Regions from separate parts of the Weissella paramesenteroides genome, predicted to be linked through region 2. Evidence: riboswitches for the same ligand, from Rfam matches in the RefSeq annotation. Region 2 holds a riboswitch; the other holds the start of a gene.
What was found. Region 2 has a riboswitch for FMN ahead of ribD (bifunctional diaminohydroxyphosphoribosylaminopyrimidine deaminase/5-amino-6-(5-phosphoribosylamino)uracil reductase RibD). Riboswitches for the same ligand answer to the same signal wherever they lie in the genome.
Positions count from the first base shown of each region.

Region 1: linked by a shared signal. The riboswitch ahead of QRX23_RS04260 (ECF transporter S component) and the one ahead of ribD (bifunctional diaminohydroxyphosphoribosylaminopyrimidine deaminase/5-amino-6-(5-phosphoribosylamino)uracil reductase RibD) in region 2 are both predicted to bind FMN.

Region 1 covers NZ_CP130559.1:868,374-875,934, reverse strand. Annotated here, with positions in the region: gene QRX23_RS04270 (RecQ family ATP-dependent DNA helicase) at 1-43, opposite strand, end outside; gene QRX23_RS04265 (helix-turn-helix domain-containing protein) at 50-1,105, opposite strand; gene QRX23_RS04260 (ECF transporter S component) at 1,184-1,762, opposite strand; FMN riboswitch at 1,857-1,993, opposite strand; gene QRX23_RS04255 (pseudouridine synthase) at 2,055-2,822, opposite strand; gene scpB (SMC-Scp complex subunit ScpB) at 2,822-3,463, opposite strand; gene QRX23_RS04245 (segregation and condensation protein A) at 3,453-4,244, opposite strand; gene QRX23_RS04240 (hypothetical protein) at 4,241-4,606, opposite strand; gene xerD (site-specific tyrosine recombinase XerD) at 4,629-5,537, opposite strand; gene QRX23_RS04230 (CvfB family protein) at 5,539-6,411, opposite strand; gene QRX23_RS04225 (hypothetical protein) at 6,653-7,204, shown strand; gene QRX23_RS04220 (cation:proton antiporter) at 7,344-7,561, opposite strand, start outside.
Region 2 covers NZ_CP130559.1:577,887-585,447, forward strand. Annotated here, with positions in the region: gene QRX23_RS02795 (hypothetical protein) at 1-27, shown strand, start outside; gene QRX23_RS02800 (hypothetical protein) at 263-622, shown strand; gene QRX23_RS02805 (RNA polymerase subunit sigma-70) at 1,443-1,871, shown strand; FMN riboswitch at 2,060-2,202, shown strand; gene ribD (bifunctional diaminohydroxyphosphoribosylaminopyrimidine deaminase/5-amino-6-(5-phosphoribosylamino)uracil reductase RibD) at 2,329-3,360, shown strand; gene QRX23_RS02815 (riboflavin synthase) at 3,362-3,973, shown strand; gene ribA (GTP cyclohydrolase II) at 3,957-5,156, shown strand; gene ribH (6,7-dimethyl-8-ribityllumazine synthase) at 5,292-5,759, shown strand; tRNA gene QRX23_RS02830 (tRNA-Arg) at 6,400-6,471, opposite strand; gene QRX23_RS02835 (helix-turn-helix transcriptional regulator) at 6,639-7,025, shown strand; gene QRX23_RS02840 (hypothetical protein) at 7,012-7,467, shown strand.

The sequences.
Region 1 (7,561 bases), 290 kb from region 2:
ATCCAAATTTATCTTGTAAAACCTGTTCTAAGTTAATTGTCATTGGTGCTTAATTCCCCTGTTTGGTTAAGTAAATTTCATATAATCTGAAGATAAAAAACTCATTTGGGTTATCTGACGTTCTAATGTTGGAAAATTGCCAATTATCAATATTGCCAGTCAAATGTTGTTCTAGATATTGAATGGTTGAAGCACTTAAAAACAATTCATAGGGAAAATCCGCTTTAGGTAGCCAAACTGCTGCTGTCAGCAAGTGTTCCCTAACCGTGCCGATTTTCAAATGGCGTTGCTTACTAATGGTTTCAATAGACATCCCCCGATGCACCTGCTGGCATGTTAATTGCACGCTGGGTGACAAGTTGGCTTGTTGCTGTGTTAAGTCCCATAACCTTTTTAATTCACTACTAGCATTAGTCTGCGATAATTGCTGGCTCCAAAAAGAAAATAAATCAATTTCCCAAAGATAAAAATCAGTTGCAATCCAAGATCGCGGTAAATCTAGTTGGTCACTATTTCGTCCAGGTATTTGATGTCCAACCCATGTCGCAACTAGTTGATTCGCAGTTTGTTGATCCAATAATTTTAAAAAGTCGGTTAATTCTGTTAACCAATCATCAATTAAGTGTTTTTTATCTGTCTGTCCATACCAATTTTTTACTAATTTTTTCGTTTTAAAGTCAATCTGTAACGGATAGTAGTGTTTGTTGTGATATGCCACTTCCGACACGATTTGATTCGCCAACCAAAATGCTTCCCGGAACTGCCGGATATTCGCTAGTGGTTGGACCATTAAAGGAATGTATTTTAACTGATAATGGTATTGCCTATAATTCTGTTGAAAAGTAACGCCCTTGTCGGTTAGCAATAATTGTCCAGAACTTGGTTGTTGTTCAATGAGCAACCCCTGTTTAATGAGTTGTGCAATTTGTTCATCAAAATCATTTTTTTCTAATTGTGGCAATAAACCAATAATGGGTAACAATTGATAACGTAATCCCCAATATTCTGTTGATACTGTCAAACGACGCTTTAATAAACCAAAAATTACCCGATGTCGCCGTGGTTGAACCGGCGAAAAAAGGGTAATCAGGAAATCAGTTATCACGACATTGCCCACCTCTCACTTTGTGCTGTACTATTGTCTAGTTTAAAAAAATAGTGAGGTAAGTGCAAGCTGCGTGTTTTAATTTAATTGTGAATGCATGTTGCTTAATGCCCGCTGAAATGAATAGAAGACAACACCTGATACAGTACCAAGAATAACGCCTTCAATTAAGTTAAATGGCACAACCATCCAAAGTAAGTAGTGTCCCATGCCAATTGTTGCTCGGATATCAAAATTTGCAAACAAAGCATATAGTGGCACTGCATAAACATAATTTAGAATAACCATCACCAGTGTTAACCCAAGCGTTCCAAGCAATGTTCCCCACATAAACTGCTTTTTAGACACATTTGTACGACGCATTACTAGAATAATTATGGTAATAAAAATAGCCATACCAATGATATTCATTGGTAGCCCAATTAAATCACCAGGCCCTTCATTATTAAGTAATAGTTTCAAAACCGACCGTAAAATCAAAATAAGATAACCTTGTTTTAATCCTAATAGTAAAGTCCCCATTAATACGGGAACAATTGAAAAATCAATCTTTAAAAAGCTTGCGCCAGGTAAGATTGGAAATTGCGGGAAAACCATCAAAACAAACGAAATTGCTGACAATAAAGCAATGATTGTTAAATGACGTGTTTTATTCATGTGACTACCTAATCCTCCACGCTGATAATTAAAAAGTCGATCTTATTTATGTCAGGGCGACACAAATAAGACCGACTCTATCAGTCAAATTCATTAATTTCTTCTGCATACCAGACTTTACTGTCGGTTATGGATTTTCACCATATCAACCACAAAACTGTGGGTCGCGGACTTTTCCGTAAAAACGAAATTACCGCCGGTCGGGAATTACACCCTGCCCTGAAGATATTTAGTTATGTTATTATCATAGCTTTCCGCTAATTAAAAGTCAATAAAAATTCATGCCACCGTTTTACCAACGACCAGCTGATTTGCGGAATTGACGACCAGACTTGAGCGCTTGGACCTCTTCATGACGCAATGGACGATATTCACCAGGTGTCAAACCAGTCAAATCAAGCATCCCATAACGTTCACGAGTTAGCTTAATAACCTCATGACCAACTGATTTTAACATTTCTTTCACTTGATGATATTTACCTTCATGAATAGTTAATTTGACGATTGCCGTGTGCTTCTTTTTATCAGTTGATAAGATTTCTGCATGAGCTGGTGCCGCATTAAAGGTATAATGACGTCCATTTTGGACAGTCTTTACAGTCACACCATGACGTAATTTTTCTAATTCCTCATTCGTTGGAATACCTTTGACCTTGGCAACATAGACCTTATCAATGCGATACTTAGGATGCATCAACTTATTAGCTAAATCACCATCATTGGTTAATAGCAACGCACCAGTCGTATCATAATCCAAACGTCCAACGGGATAAACCCGTTCAGGTTCATCAACAATGTCCATGACCGTTTGACGCCCTTTGTCATCAGAATTAGTCGTTACAACACCGCGTGGCTTGTCCAATAGGAAGTAAACTAGTTTCTCTTTTGAATCAATTGGTGTGCCATTTACTTCAATGTGATCACTGGGTTCAACCTTTGTTCCTAACTCTCGAATTACCTGACCATTAACCGTGACTTGCCCTTCAGTAATCATTTTTTCAGAAGCCCGGCGTGAGGCAACCCCTGCTTGAGCCATGACTTTTTGTAATCGTTCTGCCATTATTTTTCCTCATTACTTTCTGATTGTTTTGTTAATTCAGCAATTGTGACATCAAATGAAGACTGTTGTTTTTCTGATGGTAATAACGGAATCGTCACATCTTGCTGATTTTGTAAATCTTCTAGTGCTTTAGCAGTAACCAACGGTGGTAACTCATCTAAACTGGTTAACCCAAAATAATTTAGGAAATAGTTGGTTGTCACATAAAGAATTGGTCGTCCTGGTTCAGTCGATCTCCCCTTACCCGTTACTAAATTACGAAGAATTAATTTTTGGATGGTCGATTGTGATTGGACACCACGAATTTCATCTACCTCAACACGTGTAACCGGTTGTTTATAAGCAATAATAGCTAGAACTTCCAATGATGCTTGTGATAGAGCTGTTGTTAATGGCGCTGTAAAGAAACGATGAATGGTTTCTGATAAATTTGCCTTCGTCACTAATTGATAACGATCATCTGTTTTTAGAATTTCAAAAGCACAACTTTCATCTTGCGCATACTTAATCGCCAACTCGTCTAGTAGACCATTAACTGCTGGCTTTAAAAATTGTGTTGCTGCTGACAGTTCTGCCAAAGAGATACCCTCATCTCCTGCAACAAATAATAATCCTTCAATTTGTTGTAAGCTATTTTGCATCAGCCTCTTCATCCTCTCTACTTTCCTGCTGGTAGGGTACCTTACCGCGTGAAACATCAATTCGGTCAAATAGATTATTTTGTGTCATAGTCAAGTGCTGATGACGCACTAATTCTAACATCGCCATAAATGTTGTGACCATTTCATCCTTATCTGCATTTTCCGCAAAAAGTTGGTCAAAAGTTACAACATGATCAGTGTCTACCTTTGCCATAATTTTAGTCATTTGTTGTTGAATTGACCAGTTATCACCTTGCAATGAGCGTGGTTGTACCCGCTTTTGATAGCGTTTTTTCACCAAACGATCAAATGCATTTTGAAGATCGCACAATACGAGTCCTTCTGGCAGAGGTGCACCCTTTATATCGTCTGGGATTGACATCGGTGCTCTAGAAAACTGTAATTGACGTTCTTCTTCTCGTTCACGTAAATCACCTGCAGCTTGTTGATAGCGCTGATATTCAATTAATTGTGCCATCAATGTGTCTCGAGGATCTTCTTCAGTAACAAATTCAGCTAAATCCTCATCATATTGAAAGACATCATTTTTAGGTAGTAAGTAATTGGCCTTTATTGACATCAACGTTGCGGCCATGACCAAAAATTCACCAGCAACATCTAAATTACGTTCTTGTTCCGCATGTAGAAATGTCAGATATTGTGCCGTAATCTCAACTATCGGAATGTCCATAATATCCATCTCATTCACCCGAATAAGATGGAGCAATAAATCCAATGGCCCATCAAAATCTTCTAAATGATAAGTTAATTCTTCACTCATTGCATATCTCGCCATTTCGTTACAAATTTTTGTGTGGCAATTGAACCCATGATCACTTGATCTGGATATTGAGATTGCAACGCTTGATATATTTTACGGCCAAGTTTTAATTTTTGTTTTGGTTGTACTTCGGGACTAAAAACAATCCGTCGAATCACCAAGGAATTATAAACACGTGCAACCCCAAGTAATACGGTAAAATGATGTGTATTTTCATCACGCCATAGAAGAATATCCCGATTATCATCAGACTGATACCAATCATATTCACGTTGCACAGCTAAAATATCTGGTAAATTCGGGCTATAAGACAGCAGCCCCATAACAATTTTTGATTGATCTTTACGTACGATAATTAACATATTTTTCTCCAATCAAGCTAAACTAAGCACGAGGATGCGCCTTTTCATATACCTCGGTTAATCGTTTGTTTGAGATATGAGTATAAATTTGCGTTGTTGAGATATCAGCATGTCCCAATAATTCCTGAACAATTCGCAAATCTGCCCCATTTTCGAGGATATGGGTGGCGAATGAATGTCTTAAAGTGTGTGGCGAAACATCTTTCGTAATCCCAGCCTGCTTGACCCATTGCTTAATTAATTTCCAAACACCTTGTCGTGTTAACTGATGACCGTGATCATTTAAAAAAATAACGTGTGGATCTTGCTGTTTACCTAGCAACGGACGACTATTATTTAAGTAGTTCTCTAACCACTTGACTGCAACATCACCAATTGGCACAATCCGCTCTTTGTCCCCTTTACCAATCGTTTGAATGAGACCTAAGTCCAAATGTAAATTATCTAAGCGTAAATTGACCAACTCACTGACACGTAAACCTGTCGCATACATGACTTCAAGTATTGTTCGATTTCGTAACCCAAGTGGCGTGTTTTTATCAGGAACCTGCAACAACGCTTCAACTTCTTCTAAAGTCAATACTGCTGGTAGATGTTGCGCCTTTTTGGGTGAATCTACTTGATCCATCGGGTTACTGGTTATCAAATTATTCACTTGAACAAATTCAAAAAACTTTCGCAAAGTCGATACCATGCGAATAATTGTATTACGTGACTTGCCTTTTTGTTCTAACTGTCCCAAAAATGCCATGATTGTAAAACGATCAACTGCTGTCAACGTATCATATTTTTCAGCTATCAAATATTGAAAAAATTGGACAAGATCTTGTTGGTAGGAATGCTTGGTATTAGCTGATAAGCCTCTCTCAACAGTTAGATAATGAAGGTAGTCAACCAAAACATCCTCAAATGGTCCTACCTGCACTTTCATCCTATTCGCCTTCACTTTCTACTAAGAAAAGACCGTTCTCATTTTGTGTGATTCGACGTTCTTTATACAAACGACCTACAGCACGTTTAAATTGTGATTTTGACATACCAAAATATTTCTTAATTGCTTTAGGATCTGATTTATCTGTGAACGGTAAACTATGGGTTGTTGAACGTTCTAACAACGTTAACAACATCTGAGCATCTTCTGGAATAGCTTCATATGCTCGTGGGCGCAATGATAAGTTCAATACACCATCAGGGCGCACACCAATTACTCGTGCAGATACAACTTCACCTAAGCGGGGCTCACGTTGTCGTTCATCGGGATGAATAAAGCCAAAATTATAGTCTGAAGTAACGACCAATGTACCAACCTTCTTTAAGCGGTAGGCCGTTGCCTGGACTTGTTTGTTATGCATATCTGGCTTCGCTGGAATTCTAACTGCTTGCAGAATATCTGAGGTAACCAGTTCGCCCCACAGACGATCTTTTTTATCAATGCGTAGCGTAATCATTAGCTTATCCCCACGCTGTGGCCATAATTCTTTAATAGTTGGCAGTTCATCTAAAGAAACCACCACATCTTTATTAGGTAACCCAATATCAACAAAGACACCTAAGTCACGACGAATATCTGTCACTGTTCCCCAGGCATAATGACCAAGGCGAACCTCTGGTAGATTCTTCGTTATTTGTAATTGATGTTTTTCATTTTCGTAGGCAAATCCTGAAACTAGTCCACCAATCGATAATGGCTTCTTTAATTCTGATTTGTCAATCTCGTACGTTTCACCGTCAATTTGTGCGTAGTAATAACGATCATTTTCGTCAGTTACTTTAGCTGTAATCACGTCTCCAAGTTTATGTGTCATTTTTCTCCATCCTTTTACATCAGCTGCATCTATTGTTCTATATGTCCGATGCCACAGCACTGGTAAAGGTTATTCATAACCAGCATCATAGCGCCAGTAATCTTGCTCACTATATCTAATTATCTTAACAGATATACATTGGATATGATATATGTAAACCAGATTCTCTTGTTTATCTCGCCAAAAACAATATTTTTTTGCTAAAATAGTTAGTAATAATTTGAAAGTGAGTTAATCATTTATGAAAGCAATTGGTATGGAACCACAAGTACTGATCGACATTCTTGTGGGTGCCAAGATTGGTGTTGTTTATCCGTTTGGAACAGAACATCGTGGTGATTTAGTTGTAACCTCTTATGCGCTTAAGCAAAGTGGCTTACCATCAAGTATGGCGGGTGCCGTTGTGCAATTAGAGGATGTTGAAGAAACTGCACCTGGCAATTTTGTTTGGAAATTTAATCCTGAAGTCACTCTAATCCGCCCATTTAAAGTGCACGGTACCATGGAGTTATTTGATGTCGATGATGCCTTGATCAAACCTGAACCAACTAACTGGTTTAACGTTGAGGCTGAAAATGCTGGTCACGAAAAAATTTCAACTTGGTTAGATAGTTACTTTGCCGAGCACCCTGATCTTGATCGTGTGCCGCGCCAAGAAATTCCTGAAGAAATCGCAACATTAGCCTCATCATTTGATGATTGGCGTGCTGCTTATTTTGAATTCCTGTATAAGCCAACGAAAGCCCAGAAGCGTGAATTACGTACAAAACGCTACGATATTGAGCCATTGTAATAAATGAACAAAGTCAAGAGCGAGACTTCAGACTTTTGGAACGCGTTTATGCTATAAAACTTATAGACTTATAATTAATATATTTTTGGCTAAAAAAGGTTGGAACAAACGATGTTCCAACCTTTTCTTTGTTTATTTGTTACACTCTTTTAAGTAGCGGCCGTAATAGTAACGGTGCAATGATTGTTGAGATAATAATCACAAAGACCATATCACCAAAAATATTTTTAGCGATTAAATCAGCACTTAACCCAATTTGAGCAACGACGAGCGCCATTTCACCTCTTGAAACCATACCTGCCCCGACTGCCCGTGCGGCTGGTTTATCTAACTTGGCAAGTCTAGCTCCCCATTGCG
Region 2 (7,561 bases):
GGAAGTGTTGAAAAAACAACTAATTAAGATACTTATAATGAACAATGGTGATTAAGCACTAGCATTAATTTGTTAGTGCTTTTTTGCGCTTTATTATCACTTTTGTACTATATAAATAGGTTCATTGAATGTTATTGAATGTAATCGCTAGTTATCCATTTTTTAAAAAAAGGAGACGGGGCGATTAATAAAAATCAATGATATTTTTTGTATAATAATTAAGTAATGACCTATTCCATTATGGAATGAAGGAGGTGCAGAAGTGGAACAAACACAGCAATTAATTAGAGATTATTTTAGTGGTAGATTGAAAGTTAATATCAAAGCGACTAAGCTCAACATGGCTTATGAGCAAAGTACGGATGATACCAAGCTAAAGATGTATGAACATCAACTAGAAACCGTTGAAAACATGTTATCAGAATTGCCAGCTATCCAATTAAGGGCTATGACAATGCATGAGAAAGACAAAAAGACATGGCAACAGATTAGTTATCAGTTTGATGCTAAGTATAGTGTCGTAGCTAATTGGAAATATCAATTTAATAAGCAATTACAAAAGAGGTTAGCCGAGAAGTCGGCCAACACAAAGCCAGATATGGACATGGCTGTTAGAGAATAGGGTGGCAGAAGTTTCGGCCATCTCTTTTAGGTCTCGTCGATATTAACGATACCCGATCAGACATTTACAGGGTATAGCCAATATTGGGCAGACCCATTTGAGGCTTGTTTATAATTAAGCAGACCTATTGGGGGTTTGCCGAGAAGTCGGCCAACCTAATTTATTGATTAACGAGCGCAGATTTGAGCCCGGCATATTCAAACAAGTTAAATGGTCATAGCTGGCCAATTGATTAAATGCAGAATAACGAGACAATTTGTAAACGAACAAAACGACTATTTTGATGATTTAGGCAGGTACGTTTGCCTCGTTTTTTAGTAAGTAAAAGTTCGTGTTGATGTCAAGAAATGTCAAGGTAGGATGCTAGGAAATGCTAGGGCAAATGCTAAGAAATGCTAAGGTAAAATGTTAGGAAATGTTAGGATGCTATGCTGGAAAATGCTGTAGCAGATGTTGGAAAATGCTGGACTAAAATGATGGTAAATGATGGTGTGAGATGCTAGCATTTGCTAGCCTAAAATGCTAGTCTTTAAACGTTGTCGCAACGCTGTTAGATGTTAAGAAATGTTAAGGTAACAAGCTGGTTTGGAAGCTATTTGAAAGGGCTATGAAGCTCTGATTTAACAAGAAAAAGCGTTGCAACGAATGCAACAAAATGCAACGCAACGCAACAAAAACGTTGCAACGTGTTGCACTAAAACGTAACGCTAAATTTGCGTACAAAATCAAAAAGTACGCACAAAAAGTACGCACACAAAACACAAAAAGGGTGCACATAAAACGGTTATAATTTCATGATTTAATAGAGGATAATTTTTACATGTTGTCGATATTAGAACAAGAAAAAGAATTAGATGTTAAGCAGAAACAAAAGAACGTTAAAGAATTTTTTGAAAAAGAATTACCAATCATTATGATCAGGGCGCACACAAGTTATATTGATTTAGAAAGTCCGCTTATTGATGATATGCCTAAAGTTAAGCACAATGACAACACCACCGATACAAAACTAACGGTTTATATGCAGTCGAAGATATGGCTAAGTCAGATATTAGAAGCTATGCAAGCAGTACCAGAGCGGCCAAGAGCCTTTTTAAAGTATCAGTACTTACAGAGACTAAAGTGGCTAGAGATTGAAGACATAACAGGCTACAGCAGTAGGAGCGGACTACATTTTTTAAATCAGGGTTTTATATCATTCGCCAATGCTTTTGTAGACATATATGATTTTCGAGCATGGTTAAATTAGTTACTAATAATGAGTATGACAACGATAAAATGACAAATTATAAACGAGAAAAAGCCATTCACTCAATGTATCTAATAAATATGTATGATTTCCACGAATTGCTGATTATATTAAATTAATGAAATTTTGAAATATTAGAAAAATTTGACAGAATTGAAATTCCAGTGTAAAGTCCTACATGTTAAATAATTAATCTTCGGGGCAGGGTGAAATTCCCGACCGACGGTAATGGTACGATGTACCTCAGTCCGTGACCTACATACCGTGGTATGTAGTTGACACAGTGTGATTCTGTGACCGACAGTTAAAGTCTGGATGGGAGAAGATTTAGAATAAGCTGGTTTTTTTGTGTGGATTTTTTCATAATAGAGACTGGTTGTTTTAAATTAATCTAAAAATAAACCCGATGTGTTTTTTTAAACATATCGGGCTTTTTGCTCCAAAAAAGGAGGAAAAGATGGATGATTTAACATTTATGAATATGGCTGCACAAGTTGCTAGTTTAGCAGACAAAGCACTGACATTTGAAAATCCGCGTGTTGGTGCCGTAGTCGTTAAACATGGAGAAATTTTGTCTATTGGATATCACAAAAAATTTGGGGAATCTCACGCAGAAATCAATGCTTACAATCAATTATCTGATAAGTCCCAAATTAAAGGTGCGACAATGTATGTTACCTTGGAGCCATGTGCTGTTCGTGGAAAAGTTAATTCTTGTGCTGAAACCATGAAAGATTGGGGATTAAGACGTGTTGTTATAGGTTCTATTGATCCAAATCCCAGGACTAGAGGACAAGGAGTTGCTATTTTAAAAAATGCGAACGTTTTAGTTTCCATATTAAATACGCAACATAGTCGGGAATTAAATCCGGAATTTCATCAATATTTTGAGAATAGGTTACCATATATTCAACTGAAGGTAGCAACGTCTCTTAATGGCTTTGTGTCAACATCTAATCAACAACGAGTTAAATTAACTGATGATCGAGCGGATAGTGATGTGCATCATGAAAGAGCTACGCGGAGCGCTATTATGATTGGAAGTCAAACTTTCTTAACGGATTTACCGAATTTAACTGTGCGACATAGCGTGATTGATCATAAACAACCTGCTCGCATCGTAGTTGATCGTCGAGGTAGATTAAAAACATTACCATATAGTTATATAAAGGATTGGATTGTTTATACTGAAAATGAAGAGTTTGCTTCATTCTATGAAAATATTATTTTAATGCATGATGGTTTAATTGGGATATTGAATGATCTATTTGATAAAAAAGCTCAATCTGTCATGGTGGAAGGCGGACCAACATTTATATCATCGTTTTTGACAGAAAATTTATGGCAAGAAATGATAGTCTATAAGACCAATAAAATTTTGAATAATAATAGTTTGGCTGCAGTATCACCAACGATGAAGCCAGTCAGGCAAACTAAACTTGGTAATGCTATAAAATCGGTTTATATTAATCAGAATTGGAGATTTTAAAATGTTCACAGGTATTACACAAAGTATTGGAAAATTGAGTGCTATACATTGGAAAAATAATCAGGAATTGCGATTGAAAGTTGAGACAAGCAATGATTTTTTTAAAAATGTTAGTTTGGGTGACAGTATCATGTTAGATGGTATCTGTTTGACTATTGTTGATTTTTCATCTAGTGAAGCACAATTTGAAATTATGGTACCAACTTTTACCACAACTGCAGTAAAAAATTATAAAGTTGGGCAAAATATAAACTTGGAAAAAGCGATGCCAGCTTCAGGAAAATTTGATGGGCATTTTGTTTTAGGACATGTTGATGGAATTGGGACAGTCGTGCGACGACAGCAGGTTGATAGTACAATTTTGTTAACTCTGCAACCAGATGATCAAGAGATTATGAAGCAAATTGTGAAAAAGGGATCAATTACAATTTCAGGAGTTAGTCTCACCGTTATTACGATGTCAAAAAAAACGTTTCAAATTGGATTAATTCCATTAACGATCCAAAAAACTAATTTAGGAAATTTAAATATTGGTAATGAAGTAAATATTGAGACGGATATTTTAGCAAAATATTTAATGAAAGGCGATATTATACATGGAAATCAAAGATAGTATCAATAAAGTGACTAGGGCAATTCAAAGTCTAAAACGTGGTGAATTGGTTATCTTAACTGATGATGAAAATAGAGAGCATGAAGGCGATTTAGTTGGATTGGCTGCGTTTGCTACACCAGAAGCAGTAAATTTTGCACTAAAAAAGGCAAGGGGTGTATTAACAGTACCGATGTCAAAGGACCGTGCACTTAATCTTGGGTTAACACAAATGGTGGAAAATAATACTGAAAAATTTGGGACAAAGTTTACAATTAGCGTAGATCATATAGCAAGTACTACTGGTGTTTCAGCATATGAACGAGCTAATACAATTAAACAGCTAGCAAATCTAAGTACAAGAAAAAATGATTTTGAAGAACCAGGACATGTATTTCCATTGGTAGCTGAGGATGGCGGTGTCTTAACTCGTGTAGGGCACACTGAAGGGGCCGTTGATTTGGCACGTTTAGCAGGAGTTACACCAATTGCGTATATTATCGAAATTTTATCTGACGATGGTAATATGGCCCGAGAAAAAGAATTAAATAAACTTGCTGAACAAGCAAGTTTATTACAGTTATCGATTCAAGACATTATTAATTATAGACAATATATTGAAGAACGAAACATAAAACCTGGAATAACAGTTCATTTACCAAGCAATTATGGTGATTTTAATTTGACTGAATTTAATACAGAAAATGAACGACCTAACATACTTATTGAAAGTCGTGGAGCACACCAAAATGATGTTCCGCTTGTTAGACTGCATTCTGAGTGCATTACTGGTGAAGTTTTTGGATCTTTAAGATGCGAGTGTGGTCCACAACTACATGCAGCGCTAAAGACAATAAATGAACAAGGAGGAGCGATTGTTTATTTACCTCAGGAAGGACGAGGTATTGGTTTGTATGAAAAATTAAAATCATACGTTTTACAAGAAAATGGATACGATACTTATGATGCTAATGTTGCTTTGGGACATCAACCAGATGAAAGAGATTATAAGCAAGCTGCTGAAATTCTAAAATTAGTGGGGATGACTAAAATTCGTTTGTTAACAAATAATCCAGAAAAGATTCAAGCATTGACTGATAATGGTATTGAGATTGTGGAACACGTTCCTTTAATTACGGGGGTAAATAATATTAATAAAAAATATATTCAAACTAAAAGGGAAAAATTTAAACATTTATTATAAAAACTAACAGCTGGTAATATATAGGCTATTGATAAAAATAATTTATTACTTTTTATCAATAGCCTAATCATAAGTGACAGCACTTACTTTATAGTAATGATCACGTTAATATAATGACTTTCAGGAGATTAAAGTATGATTTATAGAGGAAACTTAACACAAAATGAAAATAGAACCATTGCAATTATTGCGAGTCGCTTTAATACATTAATTGTCGAACAACTCATTATAGGAGCAAAAGAATCCTTGAAGATGCAGGGTATTATAGAAGAAAATATTGATATTATATGGGTGCCGGGGGCTTTTGAAATTCCATTAGTGGCAAAGAAGGTATCAGAAAACAAGAAATATGATGGCATTATTACATTAGGCGCCGTAATTAAAGGGGAAACAGATCATTATGATCTAGTTATTAATGCGTCTGCTAATGGTATTTCGGAAATTGGTATACACACTAATACACCTATTGTATTTGGGGTTCTAGCAACTGATACATTAGAACAGGCTCAACAAAGATCGGGGGGGAAATCTGGTAATAAAGGGTCTGAAGTGGCTTTAGCATTGCTAGAAGTAATCAGTGTTCTGCATAAATTAGAGAATTAGTTAGAAGAATAGTTCTGTTTTCGTGTAATAGCATGAGAACAGAACTTTTTTATATATGTAGACTATGGTATAAAAGGTACGATTAATTTAGGGTTTTGGCTAGTTAGTGTACACGATCAAGCATCACATACCTTTCGATAATTTTGCATTTTCTGCATAAAAGCTGAATTGCAATTGTTGACGGCTGATACTGATTATAAATACTTTTTCGTCAATACTTTGGTATAAAAATGATCTAACACTTGCATAACAATTTTGTGTGCTGAACTATGAATTTTTTATGTCATGATATAAAACTTTCGTTTCTAATTATTTGAGTCTGAATATCCCTATTAATACAGAAACAAGGACGCTTTTGACTAGGGCCATTATCATCCACTCGCATAGAAGGCGGTTTTGTTTCTGCCGGTTATTTCCCAAATACAACTGATTTAAGTCTTAATAAAAAACGCCATTCACTTAAAGCGAACAGCGACATATAACAAGGTGTGGTTATCCATTGATTTTTCTAGGTACACATTAGGTACACATTTAACTCTATTTCCATGTAATTCTATGACATTGTGTGTACTTAGGTGTGTACCTGAATGCCTGATGTAAAGGCAAAACGTTGATACAAAGGCATTTCTAAACCTTACTATGAACCCGGGGGGAATCGAACCCTCATCTCCGGAACCGGAATCCAACGTGATATCCATTACACTACGGGTCCACAACAGATTAAATTATAGCCTATTAAATTTGTATTTGCAACATTAACAATGGCTTCGATGTACCTAATCGTTAGGTTAAACCTTGCAATTAATTAAGTTTAGCTTTATTATAGTAATTGTAAAAATAAAAATAATTCAAAACTTTAAAATAGAAAAGGTGGAGCATATGGCATCATCAGAAGGAAAGGCCACGATGGGCCGAAATATAAAAAGATACATTAAACAAAATGAAATGACGGCAGCACACCTTGCTGAAGTTATTGGTGTATCAACCGCAACTATTTCTGATTGGTCAAATGGAAAAACATATCCGCGAATTGATAAAATTGAAGCAATGGCTGAATTTTTTGGCATATCAAAATCAGATCTTGTCGAAGAGCCTAACCAATCTTCAAAAGCAGTGGTTACTGATGAACCAGTCTTAATGGCTGCCCACTGGGGACTAGATATTTCTGGTTTACCAGATGAAGAACGTTCACGAGTTATTGATAGAGCTAAGTCTTATATTGAAGGACTAATTGCTGATTATGAGGATCGGAATGGGAACAGATAGTTATGATGATCTTCTAATTAGGGTGGAGAATGATCTACTTGGTTTGGGGATGACACCGGTTATCTTAGACACAATGCCACTTAAAGAAAATTCTGGGTTAGATGGCGTTGCTTACTTAAAAGGGAATAAGGCGTATATTTTTGTAGACAAAACGTTGTCAATTTTTGATAAAGCGAAGACCTTGGTTGAGGAATATCATCATGCGATTTCAGATATTGGTAACCACATGGATTACGATGCAACACTTGCTCATAACGACGAAATCGATGCACGCGAGTCGGTAATTAAATATATGACACCTGAGAAAGTTATATTAAGGCTTGCACATGAATATGAGGATCAACCATTCGAGGCCTGGATGTTGTGTGAATATTTAGGATATCCATTAGATTTTGCGCAAGAAACTGTTAGCTTATATAGAAGAAACGGGTTGTTAAGTTAAATATAAAATTTATCCTTGAAATTAATTTAAACCTAATATATACTAATAATAGTCCTAAGGAATTGTACTTAGGACTATTATTAACAAATAACAT